2 regions of the Salisaeta longa DSM 21114 genome follow, and region 1 is predicted to be linked to the other one. Evidence: riboswitches for the same ligand, from Rfam matches in the RefSeq annotation. Region 1 holds a riboswitch; the other holds the start of a gene.
The links. Region 1 has a riboswitch for S-adenosylmethionine ahead of SALLO_RS14470 (Na+/H+ antiporter NhaC family protein). Riboswitches for the same ligand answer to the same signal wherever they lie in the genome.

Region 1 (8,657 bases):
CGCCGGAAATCGTATCGCTCGTAACGGTCACGAGGCGCGCGTTGGTAAGCGCAAAGGTGCCCTGCCGGCCGGGCGTCTTTTGTGCAGACGCGTCGAGCGGCGCGGTGAGGAGGAGCGTGAGGCAAAACGTAAGAAGGAGGCGCATAGCAAAAGAGGTCCGTAAAAGAGCGAGCGGCGAGGGAGGCGTTACTTCAAGTACAGGCCGCGCTGCGTGGCATGAAGGCCCGTGCCCTGCATGCAGCTACCGTGGCGCTTGCCCGTGTCCGACCAGTCGTACGCCGTTTCCACGGGACGCTCCGGGTTCACGCGCAGCCGCATATCGTCCGGGTCATTCTGCCGATCAAAGCGCACCACGCCGTCTACATACGTGCGCTGCGCAATGGCATAAATGGATAGCGGGTGGCGGTTAAAGATGGCCAGATCCGCGTCTTTGCCCACTTCAATGGAGCCGACCCGATCGGCAATGCCAAGCTGGCGCGCCGGGTTAATCGTGATGAGCGACAGCGCCTGCGTGTCCGAGAGGCCGCCGTAGTGCTGCGCCTTGGCCGCCTCATGGTACAGGTGCCGGTTGAGCTCGGGCGAGTCGGAGTTGATGGAGGTCGTAACGCCATTCTTCGTCAGGATCGCGGCGTTGTAGGCCGTCGAGTAGTACACTTCGAACTTGTAGGCCCACCAGTCGGAAAAGATGGAGGCCCCGGCGTTGTGCGCCGCGAGCTCGGGGGCCACTTTAAATCCTTCGTTGACGTGGTGGAACGTGTAGTTCGTCACGCCAAAATCCTCAAACACCTCCATCAGCATGTAGATTTCGTCGGCGCGGTAGGAGTGGCATTGCACCAGTACCTCGCCCCGCAAGATGTCCGCGATAACGTCCATTCGCTCGCTGTGGGGCGGCGGCGCGTCGCGCTCGCCGTTCCGGTAGGCCGCCTGCGCTGCCATGTATCGCTGCGCCTTATGGAACGTGGTGCGGATCACCTGCTCGACGCCCATCCGCGTCTGCGGCACCACCTCGTTGCCCTCGCCATGCACGCGCGTCGGGTTCTCGCCCAGCGCAAACTTGATCGTCCGCGGCGCGCCCTCCAATCGCAGCGCATCCGGCGTGATCACCCCGTAGCGATGCTTGATCGTCTCATTCTGCCCGCCAATCACGTTCGCCGAGCCGTGCATCACGTGCGAGGTAGTAACGCCGCCCGCCAGGGCGCGGTACAGCGCAACGTCGAACGGATCGAGCACGTCGCCCACGCCCACCTGGGCCGTCACCGGCGCGGTCGCTTCGTTCACGCTGCTGATGGCGATGTGCGAATGCGCATCCACAATGCCCGGCATCACGTATTGCCCGCTGGCGTCGTACGTCGCAATGCCCTCGGGCGCCGAGAGATTGGAGCCCACCGCGGCAATTTTTCCATCTTGCACCAGGATGTCCGCCGATTCTTGGACGCCGTTGGTGACGGTGAGCACCGTCGCGTTGGTGATCAGCCAATCGTTGGGCGCATTGGCCCGCAGGAGGTCTTGCGCCTGCGCAGGCGCAGCGGCAAGCACGAAAAGGAGCAGGAGAAGCAGTCGGGTCATGGGCTTAAAGAAGTACCAAAAGAAGCGAGCGGGAGCAGGCGGTGGCTACTGCGGCGCGTCGGTGCGTTCGAGCATCATGGGGAAGGTGCCGTACGACGACGACGCCGAGCCATCGACGGTGTCGCCCTGCACGGTTCCGCTGAAGCTGACCGTGCCAATCTCGCCGGCATCAAACGCAAACGAGAGCGTTGTCCCGTCAAAGGAGAGGTCTTCCAGCGGGGTTGCTTCGCCCGACGCCGGCGAGGTAATCGTGCCGCTGAGCGTCTCTTGCGTGCCCGACAGCGTGACGGTGCCCGTAAACGTTTGCTGCGGCGTGTCGACGCTGTACGACCACGCACCCACCAACGCCTCCACCGAGGCCGTGACGCCGCCCGACGCCTCCTCGGCGCTATAGTCGAACACGCGGCCCTCGACGAATACGTGGGTTACGTTGGTGTCTTTCGCAAAGTAGCTGCCATCGGTAACGACCAGGTTGGCGATTTTACCCGCTTCGACGGTGCCCAGACGGTCGCTAAGGCCCAGCAGGGCGGCCGCATCGGTGGTGAGCGCCGCGAGGGCCGCGTCTTCCGAGAGGCCATGCTGCAGCATCAGCCGTAGGTTGGCCCGCACGTCGGTAGCCGTTGCGTTCTTGGAGCTAAACCCGAAGCGCAGGCCGGCGCCGCGCAGCGTAGCGGGCGTTGCGTAGTAGCGCTGCACCTCGGCCTTCAGGCGGCGCTGCAACGCGTCGGCCTCGGCCCCCACGTCTTCATGCGAGCGCGTGCGAAGGTCGGTTTCAAAGAAGCTGCCCTGCGGCGCCGGCGTGACCGGTGCGGCCGCCACCGAGTCCTCCACCACGGCATCGGGAGCATCGGGCAGCGCCAGGGTCAAAAAGAGCGGAACGTCGGCATCCCGCAGCGCCTCCACCGCCCGAAACGACTCGTTGAGGCCGGTGAGCATCAGCGGAAAGCCCAGTTCGTTCTTCAGGGCCAGGATGCGGTGGATGTCCAGAACGTCCTCGCTAAAGAAGGCCACCGGACGCTCGCCGGCCACCACCGGCAGCAAGGCGTCGTGCTGCGGATCGTGCGGCGGGCGCTCCATGCCGCGCGGCGACGTTTCGTACTGCTGCAGGAGGGTGCGGCGGCGCGCCGTCTCGCGGTACAGCTGGCGGAATTGGGCCAGCACGCCCATCGGGGTGCTGGGGTAGACCGACGAGTTCCAGTCGCCCCGCGACCCTTCCAGCTGCGCGTACAGGCTCGTGGGCGCTTCCAAAATCATGGCGCTGGGCTGTGCACCAGCCAGCAGCGCCACGGCCCCTTGCCCCGGGAGCATCTGCCCCTCGGGCGCAATGTGCGCCGTCGTGAAGCCGATCTTGCGCCATGCCCCTACCGAAGCATCCGACGGATCCAAAAACGTAGCGGCCCGCCGTTCCGGCTGGATGCCCGCGCGTCCCGGCGGCGGACTCCCCGGCCGCTCAACGTCGTATTCCTTAGGCTTGGGCATGTCGATGCCAATGTGGCCGAATCCGTCGATGAATCCGGCGTACACGGTGAGCGAGTCGCCCGCGATGCGCTGCGCGTCGAAGGGAATGTCGACCGACGGGCCCACCGCTTCGATGAGGCCGTCGCGCACCACCACCGTGGCCCGCTCTAGCACCTGGCCGGGCGCCTGCACGACGCGGGCATTGGTGATGGCAAACGTGCGCGTAACCGCGGGCAACGGGTCGTCTTGGGCGCGGGCGCTGAGCGGGCTTCCGCCCACCAGAAGTAGCGCACAGGCCACAGCAAAGAGGCGACGGGCAAACAGCATACGAAGCGAGGCATCCGTGAAGAGTAGATCCGGGTGGATGATTAACATAAGCGCTGCGTCCTTCATTTGCAGCCCCGGCCCCCGCGCTCTGTTGTGCGTTGCACGTCTTTTGCAATAGACGGCAGCGCAGCGCCGGTCAAGAGGCCTCCGCAGCCGCCGGCACGGTCGATGCAGGCACCGCCGCGTAGCGCTTGGGGAAGCCCCAAAAGATCGCGCCCAGCGTAAAGAGGCCCAAGATCCAGGTGTAGTGCACGGTGCCCACCAGCGCCAGGGGCGAGAGCCCGGCGATGGAGCCCGCCAGCAGAAACTGCGCGCCGTAGGGCAGCGACCCTTGCATCACGCAGGCAAAGATGTCGAGCATACTGGCGCTGCGTGCCGGGGAAATGTTGTGGCGCTCGGCAATGGAGCGGGCCACGTCGCCCGCCAGCAAGATCGAGACGGTATTGTTGGCCGTTAGCGCATCGCCCAACGCGCCCAGCGCGCCGATGCCCAGCTCACCCGCCCGCGGATCTTTTCCGGCCACGCGACGCGTGAAGCCCACGATCTGGTTCGTGATCCACTGCAGGCCGCCTTGCTGTTTCATGAGCGCGCCGAGGCCGCCAATCAGCATCGACAGCAGCATGATTTCGATCATGCTCTCGAAGCCCGCGTAGATGTCTTTGGCGTACGTCCCCAACCCGTAGCCCGCCGCCCACAGCCCGACGCCGCCCGCCAGCACGAGGCCGGTGCTGAGCACGATGAGCACGTTGAGGCCCGCGACGGCCAGGCCCAGCACCGCCAGGTACGGCAGCACCTGCACCAGCGTGTAGGCCCCGCCGGTGGGCTGCGCCGGGGCATCGGCCCAAATGCCCAGGCCCACCACCGTAACCAGCGCCGCCGGCACCGCGATGGCAACATTGGCCCGAAACTTGTCGCGCATCGAGCAGCCCTGCGTGCGGGTGGCAGCGATTGTGGTATCGGAAATGACCGACAGGTTGTCGCCAAACATCGCCCCGCCAATGACCGTGCCCACCGTAAGGGGCGTCGAGAGGTCGGTGGACGTGCTGAGGCCCACGGCGATGGGGGCCACCGCGGCCACCGTGCCCATCGACGTACCCATGGCTGTAGCCACAAACGCGCTAATCACGAACAGGCCCGGCAGCAACAGCGCCGAGGGCACGTACGCCAGCCCAAGGTTCACCGTCGCCGCAACGCCGCCAATGGCTTCCATCACCGTCGAGAACGCCCCGGCCAGCAGGTAGATCAGGCACATCAGGATGATGCTTTTGTCGCCGATGCCGCGCAGCAACGTGTCGAAGGTTTCCTCCAGGCGCTCGCGCCCCAGCCATACCGACAGGGCCAGCGCCGGCAGGATGGCCACGGGCGATTTCAGCTGGTAGAATGCGTAGTCGGTGCCATTGAGCTGATGGTACAGCCCAACGCCAAAGAAGAGGCCCAGAAACAGAACGAGCGGGAGCAGCGCCGTAGCCGAGGCGCGCGGCGAATCGGTAGACGTCATTGCAGGGAGCGGGTGAGAGCAAAAGGACGGTAAGGGGCTCACCCAGAAGTGCAGAAGCCATGCGCCGCATACGTACGCGGAGCGCGCTGGTGGTCATCTTTCCTTGCCACGGCAAGGCAGGATGTGGCACCGTTCCGGCGCATGAGCGCCAGCGGTTGCCAGGGCATCGCGGGGCCTGATCCCTCCGCCCTTCTGGATGAATGCGTCAACATCGCGTCATGGACGCGGAAGCTGTGGAATGCATCGATAGAACACGAGCGCCAACGTGTACTCGATCTGCGCGTTGTGCAAAAGCCAATGGGCTGCGATGGCTTTTGTGTGAAGGCTAGCGCAAAGCGTTAGGGCGTTTGGGTCGGCTCGGTGCGCGTCCACCGCACCGCGTCGCCCACCAAAATGCCGTAGCTATCGGCCACCCCGGCGGATACCTCCAGCACATACTGCGCGGGGGCATCCGAGGTGATGTTCTTCGAGGAGAAGGGCTGCGTGTACTTGGCGATGTCTACGATCTGCGAGTCGCTGTTGATGTAGATGATGTCGAGCGGCAACGGGGTATTGGCCATCCAGAAGCTCTGCGTGCGCTCCTCTGGAAACGGAAACAGCATCCCCGAGCGCTCCGGCAGCGACGTACGCTCCATCAGCCCGCGCGTGCGCGCCGAATCGGTCTCGGCAATTTCAATGGTGAGCGTGACCGTGGTATCGCGGCCCTGCAGCACGGCCAGCGTGCCTTCGGGGTCGAAGGGAATCGTGCGGGCCGTGTCGTCCGACGAGGACGAAGCGGGCGGCGTCTGCTGCCCGTCGTTGGCGCATCCCCCAAGGAGCAACCCAGCGAGGAGCGCGAGAAGAAGAGAGCGTACAAGCATGCGAGGCGGCAAACGGTGCGGGGGAACTACGACGTGCGGGTCCACTGCAGGCGCGTATCGGACGTGATGCCGAATCGTTTCGCAAACCCGGCGCGCACCTCAACCACGTACAGCGCCGGCTGGTCCGGACGAATGGGCGTCTCGGAGAAGGGCGTGGTGCGGCGCGCGATGTTAATCACCTCTTTCTGCTCATTCACAAAGATGATGTCGAGCGGCAGCGGGGTGTTTTTCATCCACATGCCGTTGGTGTCGGGCACGTCGTAGATGAACAGCATGCCCCGGTTGTAGCCCAGCGAGCGGCGGCGCATGAGTCCGCGGGCCCGCGTGTCGGGCGTGTCAGCAATTTCGATGGCGATGGTCGTCAGCGTATCGCCCTGTGGCGCCAGAAATGCAAGCCGCCCTTCGGCGGTGAAGCCGGTGGCGGCGTCGCCGGTTGGCTCCGCATCGGGGGTGCAGCCGCTCAGCGCAAAGAGCACGCCGGAGAAGAACGCCGCAAGCATCAAACGAACCATAGACACGGGAGATTAGGTGAGGGAACGCTTCATGTACACCACATCGGGCAGCGGGTTATGGTAGTAAGCCTCCGTGCGCGAGAAGCCCAGCGACCGGTACACCGCGCGGGCCGCGTGCATCGAGGCGACGGTGTCGAGGTACATGGCGGCATAGCCCCGCTCGCAGGCCGCCGTCACGATGGCTGCGCCCAGGGTGCGGCCCAGGCCGTAGCCCCGGTAGGCCGGACGCACGTACAGCCGCTTCATCTCGCACGCCGCGTCTGCCGCGCCGTCGACCGTCAGCGGTTTGAGCGCAACGACGCCCGCAATGGTTCCGTCCAGTTCGCCCAAAAGAATGGTGCCCGCCGGGGCGCTGTAGGGCGCCGGGAGGGCGTCTAGCTCTTCCTGGAAGCCCTGAAAGTCGAGCGTAAAATCCAGGGCCTCGGCATACGCCGTGAAGAGGGCGCGCACGGTGGGGAGGTCGTCGGACTGCGCGGGCCGAATGAGGGGCATAGGCAAGCCGGGGTCTGCAGCAGATGGGTGTTCTCCCATAGACCCGCGACGCGCGTCAGTGTTTGGATGTGGGGCGCGCCTCGTGTCAGCGCCCGGCGCGCGCCTTAGGGCGTGCGCGTCTGTTGCAGGAAGGGGCGCACGTGGGTACGGAAGGCCGCGGGACGCTCCAGCATGAGCAGGTGCCCGGCGTCCTCCACCACCGTTACGGTAGCCGACGGCAGCGCCGCGCGCGCACCATCCGCCACGTCGTCGATGGTCTGCTCGGGATGCAAATACGGATTCGGGATGAGCCGGTCGCCGGCGCCAAAGAGCACCAGCATGGGCATCGAGAGCGTATCGAGGCGGTCGTACACCGCGCCGTCGAGCATACCCGCCACCGCCCGCGCATTGGCCGCGGCATACGCCGAAAAGTCGTCGCGCTGCGCAAGGGCATGCCGCTGTTCGATCAGCCACTGGTGCTTGGGCGACCACGTGTCGAAGTTGGCCCGCACGCTTTGCGCCACCTGCGCATCGGTAGACTGCGCGATGGCCTGCGGGGTGGTGAGCTGCTTGAGCGTGGCGGCTTCCTCCGCGGTAAATTGCTCGATGCCCGCCGGCGACACCAGCACCATCCGCGCCACGCGCGCCTCCGCAGAGAGCGCCAGCGTAAGCCCCACCTGCCCGCCCATCGAAACGCCCACGTACGTCGCCCGCGCAATCCCCAGCGTGTCCATAAACGCCGCCACGTGCTGCGCAAAGAACGGCATGGTCGCCGGCACGTCGGCCTTCTCCGAGAGTCCAAAGCCGGGCAGATCGAGCGCTACCACCCGATGCGTTTCGGCAAACGTGTCCAGTGCCGTCCGCCAAAGCGACAGGTTGGAGCCCAGCCCGTGCACAAACAACAGCACCGGCCCGTCGCCGCGGTCCACGTAGGCCGTGCGATAGTCGCCCACCTGCACGTGCTGCACGTCGGCCGGGTAGTGCGGAAGCGAATCGGGGGCAGGCGTCATAAGCGCGAGACCTATAAGAAGAGCAATCATGGGCGTTTGGGGGTATTGACGTTGGGAGCAGTGGGCGATCGGTAACCGGCGGCACCGATCAGGGGGGAGCGGCCTCGTCGCGGAAGCGGTCGCGCAGCGCGCTTTTCTGGATCTTGCCGCTGTGGCCCTTGGGCAGCATGGGCAGGATGCGGATGTGCTTGGGCACCTTGTAGCGGGCCAGGCGGGCGGCGCAATGGGCGCGCACCGCGTCGGCATCGGCGTTGGCGTTGGCATCGGCGTGCAGCGCAACGAACGCCGCCCCCACCTCGCCCCAGCGATCATCGGGCACCCCCACCACCGCGGCCTCGGCTACGGCCGGATGTTCGTGCAGCACCGCCTCGATTTGGGCCGGGTACACGTTCTCGCCGCCGCTGATGTACATCTCCTTCTTTCGGCCCACTACGTAGAAGTAGCCTTCGTCGTCGGTGCGCACCAGGTCGCCGGTGGCAAACCAGCCGTCGGCGTCAATCGCGGCCGCGGTGGCCTCCGGGTCGTTCCAGTAGCCGGGCGTTACCACGGGGCCGCGCATGTGCAACTCGCCGGGCGTGCCGGGCGGCACCGGGTTGCCGGCGTCGTCTACCACGCGCGTGTCGATGTAGAAGTTGGGAAAGCCGATGGAGCCGATTTTGCGGAGGGCGTCGCGCGCGGGCAGCGAGAAGCAGTTGACGCCCACTTCCGTCATGCCAAAGCCTTGCCGGATGGGCACGCCCACGTCTTGCCAGGTGCGAATGAGCGGCTCGGGCATGGCCTCGCCGCCCACGATGGCGTACCGCACCGAGCGGAGCGTCTCGGCAGAAAAGTTGGGTGCTGCGGCCATCTGCTTCAACATCGTGGGCACGCCCCACACGATGGTGAGCGCGTCGTCGGCGCAGCGCTGCAACAGGGCTTCGGCATCAAACGACGGGTAGAGGACGGTGCAGGCGCC
Region 2 (8,657 bases), 300 kb from region 1:
GCGCCGGGCACGCGCTTCAGGCGCTCCCAGCCCTCCTTTGTTTTGCGTTGGATGGCAAAGTACGCGTTGTTCGTTTCGCTGAGGGTGCGCCACGCCACGCGGACTTCGTCGTCGCCGGGGCCCGGCGCGTTGGGGGCATAGCGCACGCTAAACGACGCAAGCTCAACGGGCAGCGCGTCGCTGTGCGACTCGAAGGCTCCAAGGTCGCGGTCGGCAGGGTCGCCGGTTTCTTGCAGGGTCGAGCTATCGACGAAGGGTTGCTCGTTGAGCGCCACCGGAAGCGCCGTGTACGCCGGTTCGGCGGCATCCAGGAGGGGGCTGCCCTGTGTTTTGTCGCCACGGAAGTCGTCGTCGAGGGTCCCGAGGGTGCCGTCTGCGCCGCTGGGGTTGTAGAACGCGGGGGGGGCGACGACGGTGTTGGTTGCGGTGCCCGGAAGGGCGTTCTTCGCCACGTTGGTGTCGAACGTCTGCGCGCGGGTGGTGGCGACGCCCAGCAGGCCCGCGCCCAGCAGGGCCATCCACGCCACGACACGCGCGAGCGCCCGGAATCTGCGCGAGCTGCCCTGTGGCCTTCGGTGATGCGACGTGCGGAAATACGACATGCTGTGCTGGCTCTGTGTGTGCGCGTTAGAACTGATTCGACCGATGCAATGGATGATCCACGGTGCGTGAACTCACGTGCGCCGGGGATTTTATTCACAACATAATCTAGCCCATCGACGAGAAAAGATGCAAGTTTTGCGTGTACCCGCAGCAGGGTTTGCTCGTTCGTGGAGATTGCACCACAGGGATGACCTTCGGCCCCCCCCTGCGGCATGACCTAAAGGCCTCACTTCCAGCATGACCTAAAGGCCCAAACCTCGTTTTCATTGCATGGTGCGTTCCTGCTCGTCTGCGGAGATTGCACCACAGGCATGACCTTCGGCCTCCCCTGCGGGATGACCTAAAGGCCCCCACGCTCCCGTCCCGAACGAGCAGGCCCCAGCGCCCATCACGCGGCCGCCGGCACGTGCGTTTGCAGCCACGGACGCAGCAGGTCGTTCAGCGCGTCCAGCGCAATCAGGAAGCCATCGTGCCCGTGCGGCGTGTGGAGCGTCTCCAGCGTGGCCCGCGGCATGTGCCGGGCCAGCTCCTCTTGCTCGCGCAGCGGATAGAGCACGTCGGAGGGAATGCCCACCACGAGGGCGGGTTGCGCGATGGAGGCGAGCACCTCGTCGTACGCGCCCCGGCCGCGCGCCACGTCGTGCGTGTCCATTTGGCGCGTGAGGGCCATGTAGCAGTTGGCATCGAAGCGGTCGGCTAGCTTGTCGCCCTGGTACTGCAGATAACTTTCCACCGCATACGGCGCCGCGGCGCCGGCCGCGCCATCACCGCCCGGATGCTGCAGCGACCGCCCAAAGCGCGCGTCAAACGACGGCTGCGACCGGTAGCTGACCATCGCCATCTGCCGGGCTACCGCCAGGCCGGCGGCGGGCGGCTGCTCGTCTGTGTACTGCCCGTCGTTGTACGCCGGATCGGCGGCGATGGCGGCCCGCTGCGCTGCGCTCCACCCAATCTGCCAGGCGGTGTGGCGTCCGCCTACGGCGATGGGCACGAGGGCCTGCACAAACGATCCGGTAAAGGCCCATTCCAGCGCCTGCATCCCGCCCATCGACCCCCCCACGACGGCCGCGACGTGCCGCACGCCCAGCCGGCGCACCAGCCGGTGGTGCAGCCGCACGGTATCGCGGATGGTGACGGCGGGAAAATCGGGGCCGTACGGGCGGCCGGTGGCAGGGTTGGGGGTCAGCGGCGATGCGGTGCCGTAAGGCGACCCCAGCGCGTTGGCGCACACCACAAAGTAGCGGTCGGTATCCAGCGCGCGCCCCGGGCCGAGCAGCGGGCCCCACCAGTCGGCAACGTCGCAGGTGCCTGTGAGGGCATGGCACACCACCAGGGCGTTGGTTCCGGCGGCGTTGAGCTGGCCCCAGGTGCGGTACGTCACGGGAACGTCGCGCAGCACGGCCCCCGATTCGAGGGTGTGGCGATCAAACGTGAGGGTTGGCATAGGAGAGACGGCAGAACGAGAGGAGACATACGGAAGCCCCCGCGGATGGCGCGGCCGGCGCGGGGCACGGCCGCACGCCATTCCGTGAGGCGGCTGGTTAGGCGGTCACCGGCACGCGCTGGAGCGCCTGATCGAAGTCGGCGGTGAGGTCGTCGATGTGCTCGATGCCCACACTCACCCGCACCAGGTCGTCGATGACGCCCGCGGCGCGCCGCTCCTCGTCGGCCAGCTGCTGGTGCGTCGTAGAGGCCGGGTGGATGACGAGCGTCTTGGCATCGCCCACGTTCGCCAGGTGGCTGGCCAGCTCGACGTTTTCCACAAACGCCTGCCCGGCGGCTGTGCCGCCCTCCACGCCAAAGGCGAGCACCGCGCCATACCCGTGCGTGAGGTACTCCGACGCCCGCTCGTGGTACGGATGGTCCTCCAAGCCCGGATAGCTCACCCACGACACCGCCTCATGCGCCGACAGCCACTGCGCCAGGGCCAGGGCATTGTCCACGCTGCGTTGCACGCGCAGCGAAAGCGTCTCCAGCCCCTGCAGCAGCAAGAACGAGCCGAAGGGATTCTGCGACGCCCCCACGTCGCGCAGCCCCTCCACACGGGCGCGGATAGCAAACGCGACGTTGGTCTCCAGCACGCCCTCCGGACCAAACGCCTCCCAGAACTTCAGCCCGTGGTAGTCGGGCGAGGGCTCGGTAAATCGCGGAAAGCGGCCGTTGTCCCACGGAAACGTCCCCGCATCCACAATCACGCCGCCGATGGTTGTGCCGTGGCCGCCAATCCACTTCGTCGCACTCTCGGTCACAATGTCGGCGCCGTGGTCGATGGGGCGGCACAGGTATCCGGCAGCGCCAAAGGTGTTGTCCACCACCAGCGGCACGCCCTGATCGTGGGCCACGTCGGCAATGGCGGCAAAGTCGGGCACGCTAAACCGCGGGTTGCTGATCGTTTCGACGTACACCGCCTTGGTTTGGTCGTCGATCAAGTCCGCAATCTGCTCCGGATTGGGCCCGTCGGCAAACTTCACGTCGATGCCCAGGCGCGGAAAGGTGTTCTTGAATTGGTTGTAGGTGCCGCCGTACAGGTGGCTGGAGGCGACGATGTTTTCGCCGGCCTGCGCGAGCGTCGCAATGGTGAGAAACTGGGCCGACTGCCCGCTGGCCGTGGCCACCGCCATCGCCCCGCCCTCAAGCGCAGCCACGCGCTTCTCGAACACGTCGTTGGTGGGGTTCATGATGCGCGAGTAGATGTTGCCAAACTCCTTCAGGGCAAACAGATCGGCCCCGTGGGCGGCATCATCGAAGGTGAACGAGGTGGAGGCGTAAATGGGCACCGCGCGGGCGTTGGTGGCCGGATCGGGCTCCTGGCCGGCATGCACCTGCAAGGTGTCGTAGTGAAGCGGGCGCTTCGCGTTGGATTCAGACGTTGCCATGCGTAAGACGAGGTTGGATGCAGAACATCGAAAGTTCAGCATCCAGAAGAGCAGCGGCGGCCTGCCGCACGGGCACCACCGACGAGCGATCCGGCGCGACGAGGCATAGAAAAATCCTCGTCCGCGCGACGGCAGAAGAGGATGGCACCCTACACAGGCAACGAATCCCTTCCACTCATCTTCCCTCGCGGCACTTGTCACGTGCGAGGCAGGACGTAGCACCTTTCCCGTGCCGGGATCGACAGCGGGCGGTTGCCAGAGCTTCGTAGGGCCTGCACCCTCCACTCTTCTGGATGAGTCAGCAGCCGGGGCTGCTGGTTGTTCACGCCGGTAAATGAAGCCGGGACGCCTCGGTTCCGCCGCCCCGCCCGGCGCCCGTCCAGGGGGTTTAACGTCGCTGCAACACCGCCGCGCCGCGAACCCCACACGCCCCGTGCCATAGATGAACAGCCCCGGCGCGCGTGCTGTTGGAACGTACCCGGTGCAATAACGCCGCTGCTGCTTCGTTTCATGGAGGCGTATCGCCCGTACATGCTCCAACCGCCGCACGTTTATGCGACCTTCCCTGCTGCATCTTTGTTGTCTCGGACTCGGACTGCTCGTTGCTATGCCCGCTGCTGCCCAAGAGCGCGCCCCGCGTCAGGTGACCGTGAGTGGCGAAGCCACCGTGACGGTGCCGCCCGATCAGGCCCAGGTGCGCTTTGGCATCTCCACCACCGCCGCGACGCCCCAAGCGGCCCGCACGACCAACGCCGAAGCCTCCGCCCAGGCGCTCAACGCCGTGCGCGCCCTCGACATTCCCGAGGACCAGATTCAAACGACTACGCTGCGCCTGCAGCCCAACCGCGTGTACGACGAGGACACCCGCACGCACAAGACGAAGGGCTTCACCGCGGAGCGCTACGTGACGGTCACGGTGCGCGCCCTCGACCGACTGCCGACGCTGTTGGCGCGCGTGGTGGATGCGGGGGCCAACCGTGTTGAAGGCATCACCTACGAGGTGCAAGACCGCGATGCGCCCCGGAATGAAGCGTTGCAGCAAGCCGCCGCGCAGGCCCGCGCCAAGGCCGATCTGCTGGCCCGTACGCTGGGCGCCGCGCTGGGCCCGGTACAGCAAATCAGCGAGGAGAATCTTTCGTTTCCGCAGCCGCGCATGGCCTACGATGCGGCGCTCATGAAGCAAACGACAGCGAGCGGCGGCACGCCCGATGCCTTCGCGGCCGGCGAGATTGAGGTCACGGCCCGGGTGCAGGTGGCGTTTGCCCTCACCGACGCGCCGTAGCTGCACCCGCAGGCGCTGACCCCTAGGCTGCAACAAAAAGCGAGCGGAGCCTCCCATCGGGCGCTCCGCTCGCTGGTTTATGCTCCGTCGTTTGGGCCGGCTGCGTGCAGGTTACAGGATGTACTGGCTCAGGTCGCGGTTCGACACAATCGAGTCGAGTCGCTCCTCGACCATGGCGTCATCGACCTCGACGTGCGCGCCGGGCGGGAGCTCTTCGGGCACGTCGAACAGGATGTCCTCTAGCAGCGTCGTGAGGACGGTGTGCAGGCGCCGCGCGCCGATGTTTTCCACCTCGCTGTTTACGTGGGCCGCGATGGATGCAAGCTTGCGCACGCCGCCATCCGTGAACTCAATCGTCACGTCTTCTGCCGCCAGTAGCGCCTTGTACTGCTTGATGAGCGCATTTTTGGGCTGCGTGAGGATCTTGTAGAAGTCCTCCTCGTCGAGGTTGTTAAGCTCCACGCGGATCGGGAAGCGGCCTTGCAGCTCAGGAATCAGGTCGCTGGGCTTTGACACGTGAAAGGCGCCGCTGGCCACAAACAGGATGTGGTCGGTTTGCACCATGCCGTGCTTGGTGGTGACGGTAGACCCTTCCACGATGGGCAGCAGATCGCGCTGTACGCCCTGCCGCGACACGCCGGCACCTTCTTCCTTGCGGCTGTGCCCGGCGGCCACTTTGTCAATCTCGTCGATGAAGACGATCCCAGCGTTCTGGACCCGCTCCAGGGCGTCTTCCTTCACCTGCTCCATGTCGATGAGCTTCTGCGCCTCTTCTTGCGTCAGGAGCTCGCGGGCCTCTTCGATGGGCACCCGGCGCTTCTTGCGCTGCTGGCCCATGTTGCCAAACAGCTCTTGGAGGTTTACGCCCATCTCTTCCATGCCCATCGGGCCGAAGACCTGCATCATGGGCGACGACGCATCCGACGACACCTCAATCTCGACCTCGCGGTCGTCCAGCTCGCCCCGCTCCAGCTTCTCGCGAAATTTCTCACGAGTGCGCGCGCGGCGGGTGGCAGTGGCCGACGCGTCGCCAGACGTGTCGTTGGCTGCGGGGGCATCCTCCATGACGAAGAATCCGCCGGAGCCCGTGTCGCTCGATCCGTCATCGGCCGGCGGCACCAGCAAGTCAAGGATACGCTCCTCGGCCCGCTCGGCGGCCCGCTCTTGCACCTCGGCCTTGTGCTCATCGCGCACCATGTTCACCGCGATGTCGGTAAGGTCGCGGATCATGCTGTCCACGTCGCGCCCCACGTAGCCCACCTCGGTAAACTTCGAGGCTTCAACCTTCAGGAAGGGCGCGCGGGCCAGCTTCGCCAGGCGGCGGGCAATTTCGGTTTTGCCCACGCCGGTGGGCCCAATCATGATGATGTTGTTGGGCATGATCTCGTCGCGCATCGCCTCGGGCGCATGCTGGCGCCGCCACCGGTTGCGCAGCGCAATGGCCACGTTCTTTTTGGCGTTCTCTTGCCCAATGATGTAATTATCGAGCTCGGCCACAATTTGGCGGGGCGTAAGCTCGTCTATCGTCGGAGGGGTCGGGTCCATAATGAATCAACTAGAAGCAGGAAAGAGTGGTGGACTTTATGAAACGTCGGCAGACGGCCAAGAGGGTTCGCGGGATGTACGTGGCGAAGAGGTCTCTTCCGGAGATTCATCCGGCGCGTCGTCCGGGCCCTCCGCAGCCTGCGAGCGCTCTGAAGTCTCAGTCGTGCGCGGCGCACCTTCAGGCGAATCGGCGGCGGTTTCCTCCGCGGGCGTGGCACCGGACGCCTCGCCCCCACGTGTCGCGTAATAACCGTTGCTCATCTGGTTGATGCGGCTGTAGTAGGCATCGTGGATCTCTTGCACGTCGGGGTGCTGGTCGTTCACGATGAGCACGGTGTAGTCGTACGGGTAGCCGTCGCGCTTCTCCAGGACGGCCGCGCCCACCGCCTCCAGGTCGCTCACGATGGCCTTCGGATCGTACTCTTCGCCCAGCTCTTCGGAGAGCTTGCGCAGCAGCGGGGTGAGGTACACCTCGTCGTACTGGCCAAAGAACTCTTCGGTCACCTCAACGGCGCGCCGCAGGATCGAATCTTCGATGGGGGCCTGGTGTTCGGGCGGGGCGAACGATGCCCCGCTGGACGACCGGGCCGAGCGGGCCGCGCCGGCACGCAGGTCGTTGCGCGTATCCTCGTCGAGGAAGTTGCGGGCGTCGAGGTACACGTCTTCTTCGGCAAACGAGGTGTCGTACACCTCCGGCGGATTGAGGGCCGTCACCAGCACGCGGCGGCCGGCAGCGCGAATGGTGCGCACCAGCGGCAAGAACGGACGATTGCCCGTCACGATGAGGATGGTTTGGAGGTCGCCGCGCGTGTGCAGCACCTCGGTTACGTCAATGCACAACTGCTGCTCGGAGGCGTTGCTCTGGATGTCGCGGAGCGTCACCACCGGGTCGATGCCCATGCGGTGCAACTCGCGCTGGATGCGCGGGCCGTTGGCCTCTTCCATCGCGGTAAAGTCGGCGTAGGCGCGGCCCATCACCGTCGGCACGTCGTCGAGGTCGGCCAGGTAGCGCTGGGCTTCGCGCAGGATATGCTCTGCAAACACGCGGGGCAGGGCGTCCGGCGGACTCTGGGCCTGCAGGACCGCCAGGAGGTTTTCGTAATCGACAAACACGCCGGCGTGCTGAGCGGCCTGCGTGCTGGGGGAGGATACGTAGGTCATATGCTTGGTCTTTGTTGTATCATTAGAATGTAGGCGCATGCGCCGCTGGTGGGCAGAAGGCGCCGCGCATGCCAGCCCCATCAGTCCTCGGCGCTTTCAAGATCGAGGATCGTCCGATGGTGGTTCGTGTAGATGCAAATATCGGCGGCGATGGACAGGCCTTCATCCACCATGTCGCGCGCACTGAGCTCGGGGGCATGATTTTTTAGGGCCCGCGTTGCAGCCAGCGCAAACGCACCGCCCGATCCGATAGCCAAAATATCGTCGTCGGGTTCAATCACATCGCCGCTTCCGCTAATGAGAAGCAGCCGCTTGGGAGAGGCGACAGCCAGTAGCGCTTCCAGCCGCCGTAAATAGCGGTCGGTGCGCCATTCCTTGGCGAGTTCTACCGCGCCCCGGGTCACATTTCCGCCGTATTCTTGCAACTTTTCTTCAAACCGCTCAAAGAGCGTAAAGGCGTCGGCGGTAGAGCCTGCAAAACCGGCAAGGATTTCTCCATCGTACAGGTTGCGCACCTTTTCGGCCGTGTGCTTCATGACCGTGTCTCCCATGGTGGCTTGGCCGTCGGAGCCGAGGGCGATGCGTCCGTTGTGGCGCACGCCAAGCACGGTGGTTGCGTGAAGCGCGTCGGTTGAAGCAGCTGTGTTCATGCAGGAAACGGTTGGGTTGCGGCAGCTCGAGGGAATGCTATATTATCGGTATGTGTATACCGTGGCGCGTCATGAGAGTTCGCGCCGTTTCTATTGCGTTGCCATCGCGATCCGGCGCAGCAGCGCGTCTTGTGCGGCCCGCACGCGCGAGCCGTCTACGGTGTAATGGTTGGCCAGAATGGAGAAGAGAATGGGCGCGCGCGACGACCGTTCGATGTAGCCGCTAAGCGCCGATACGCCGGTCAGTGATCCGGTTTTCGCCCGCACGTTGCCCGCTACCATCGGGGCCTGCAGCCGGTAGGCCAGCGTGCCCGACCGACCGCCCGCGGGCAGCGAGCTGAAGAAGGCGGTTTGTACCGGCGGGGCCGCGGCGCGCATGGCCGCAAGCAGCGTTACGAAGGCGGCCGGCGTGGCCAGGTTCTGCCGCGAGAGGCCCGACCCATCGGCCATACGCACGGCCCCCGGACGCACGCCCAGGGTGCGCAGCGCGTGCTCGACCACGGCAATGCCGCGCGCGTCCGATCCACGGGGCGCTTCCAG

Region 2: it holds a riboswitch for S-adenosylmethionine, as region 1 does, so the genes downstream of both, SALLO_RS0102905 (O-acetylhomoserine aminocarboxypropyltransferase/cysteine synthase family protein) here and SALLO_RS14470 (Na+/H+ antiporter NhaC family protein) in region 1, are expected to answer to the same signal.

What each region holds. Positions count from the first base shown of each region.
Region 1 covers NZ_ATTH01000001.1:374,667-383,323, reverse strand. Annotated here, with positions in the region: gene SALLO_RS0101695 (amidohydrolase family protein) at 1-145, opposite strand, end outside; gene SALLO_RS14480 (amidohydrolase) at 187-1,566, opposite strand; gene SALLO_RS14475 (amidohydrolase family protein) at 1,612-3,399, opposite strand; gene SALLO_RS14470 (Na+/H+ antiporter NhaC family protein) at 3,488-4,849, opposite strand; SAM riboswitch class I at 4,940-5,052, opposite strand; gene SALLO_RS0101675 (DUF192 domain-containing protein) at 5,188-5,709, opposite strand; gene SALLO_RS0101670 (DUF192 domain-containing protein) at 5,736-6,221, opposite strand; gene SALLO_RS0101665 (GNAT family N-acetyltransferase) at 6,234-6,713, opposite strand; gene SALLO_RS0101660 (alpha/beta fold hydrolase) at 6,818-7,732, opposite strand; gene SALLO_RS0101655 (AMP-binding protein) at 7,791-8,657, opposite strand, start outside.
Region 2 covers NZ_ATTH01000001.1:672,655-681,311, reverse strand. Annotated here, with positions in the region: gene SALLO_RS0102915 (T9SS type A sorting domain-containing protein) at 1-602, opposite strand, end outside; gene metX (homoserine O-acetyltransferase MetX) at 992-2,047, opposite strand; gene SALLO_RS0102905 (O-acetylhomoserine aminocarboxypropyltransferase/cysteine synthase family protein) at 2,145-3,479, opposite strand; SAM riboswitch class I at 3,652-3,779, opposite strand; gene SALLO_RS0102900 (SIMPL domain-containing protein) at 4,087-4,761, shown strand; gene hslU (ATP-dependent protease ATPase subunit HslU) at 4,873-6,306, opposite strand; gene SALLO_RS14765 (NYN domain-containing protein) at 6,343-7,467, opposite strand; gene hslV (ATP-dependent protease subunit HslV) at 7,548-8,117, opposite strand; gene dacB (D-alanyl-D-alanine carboxypeptidase/D-alanyl-D-alanine endopeptidase) at 8,208-8,657, opposite strand, start outside.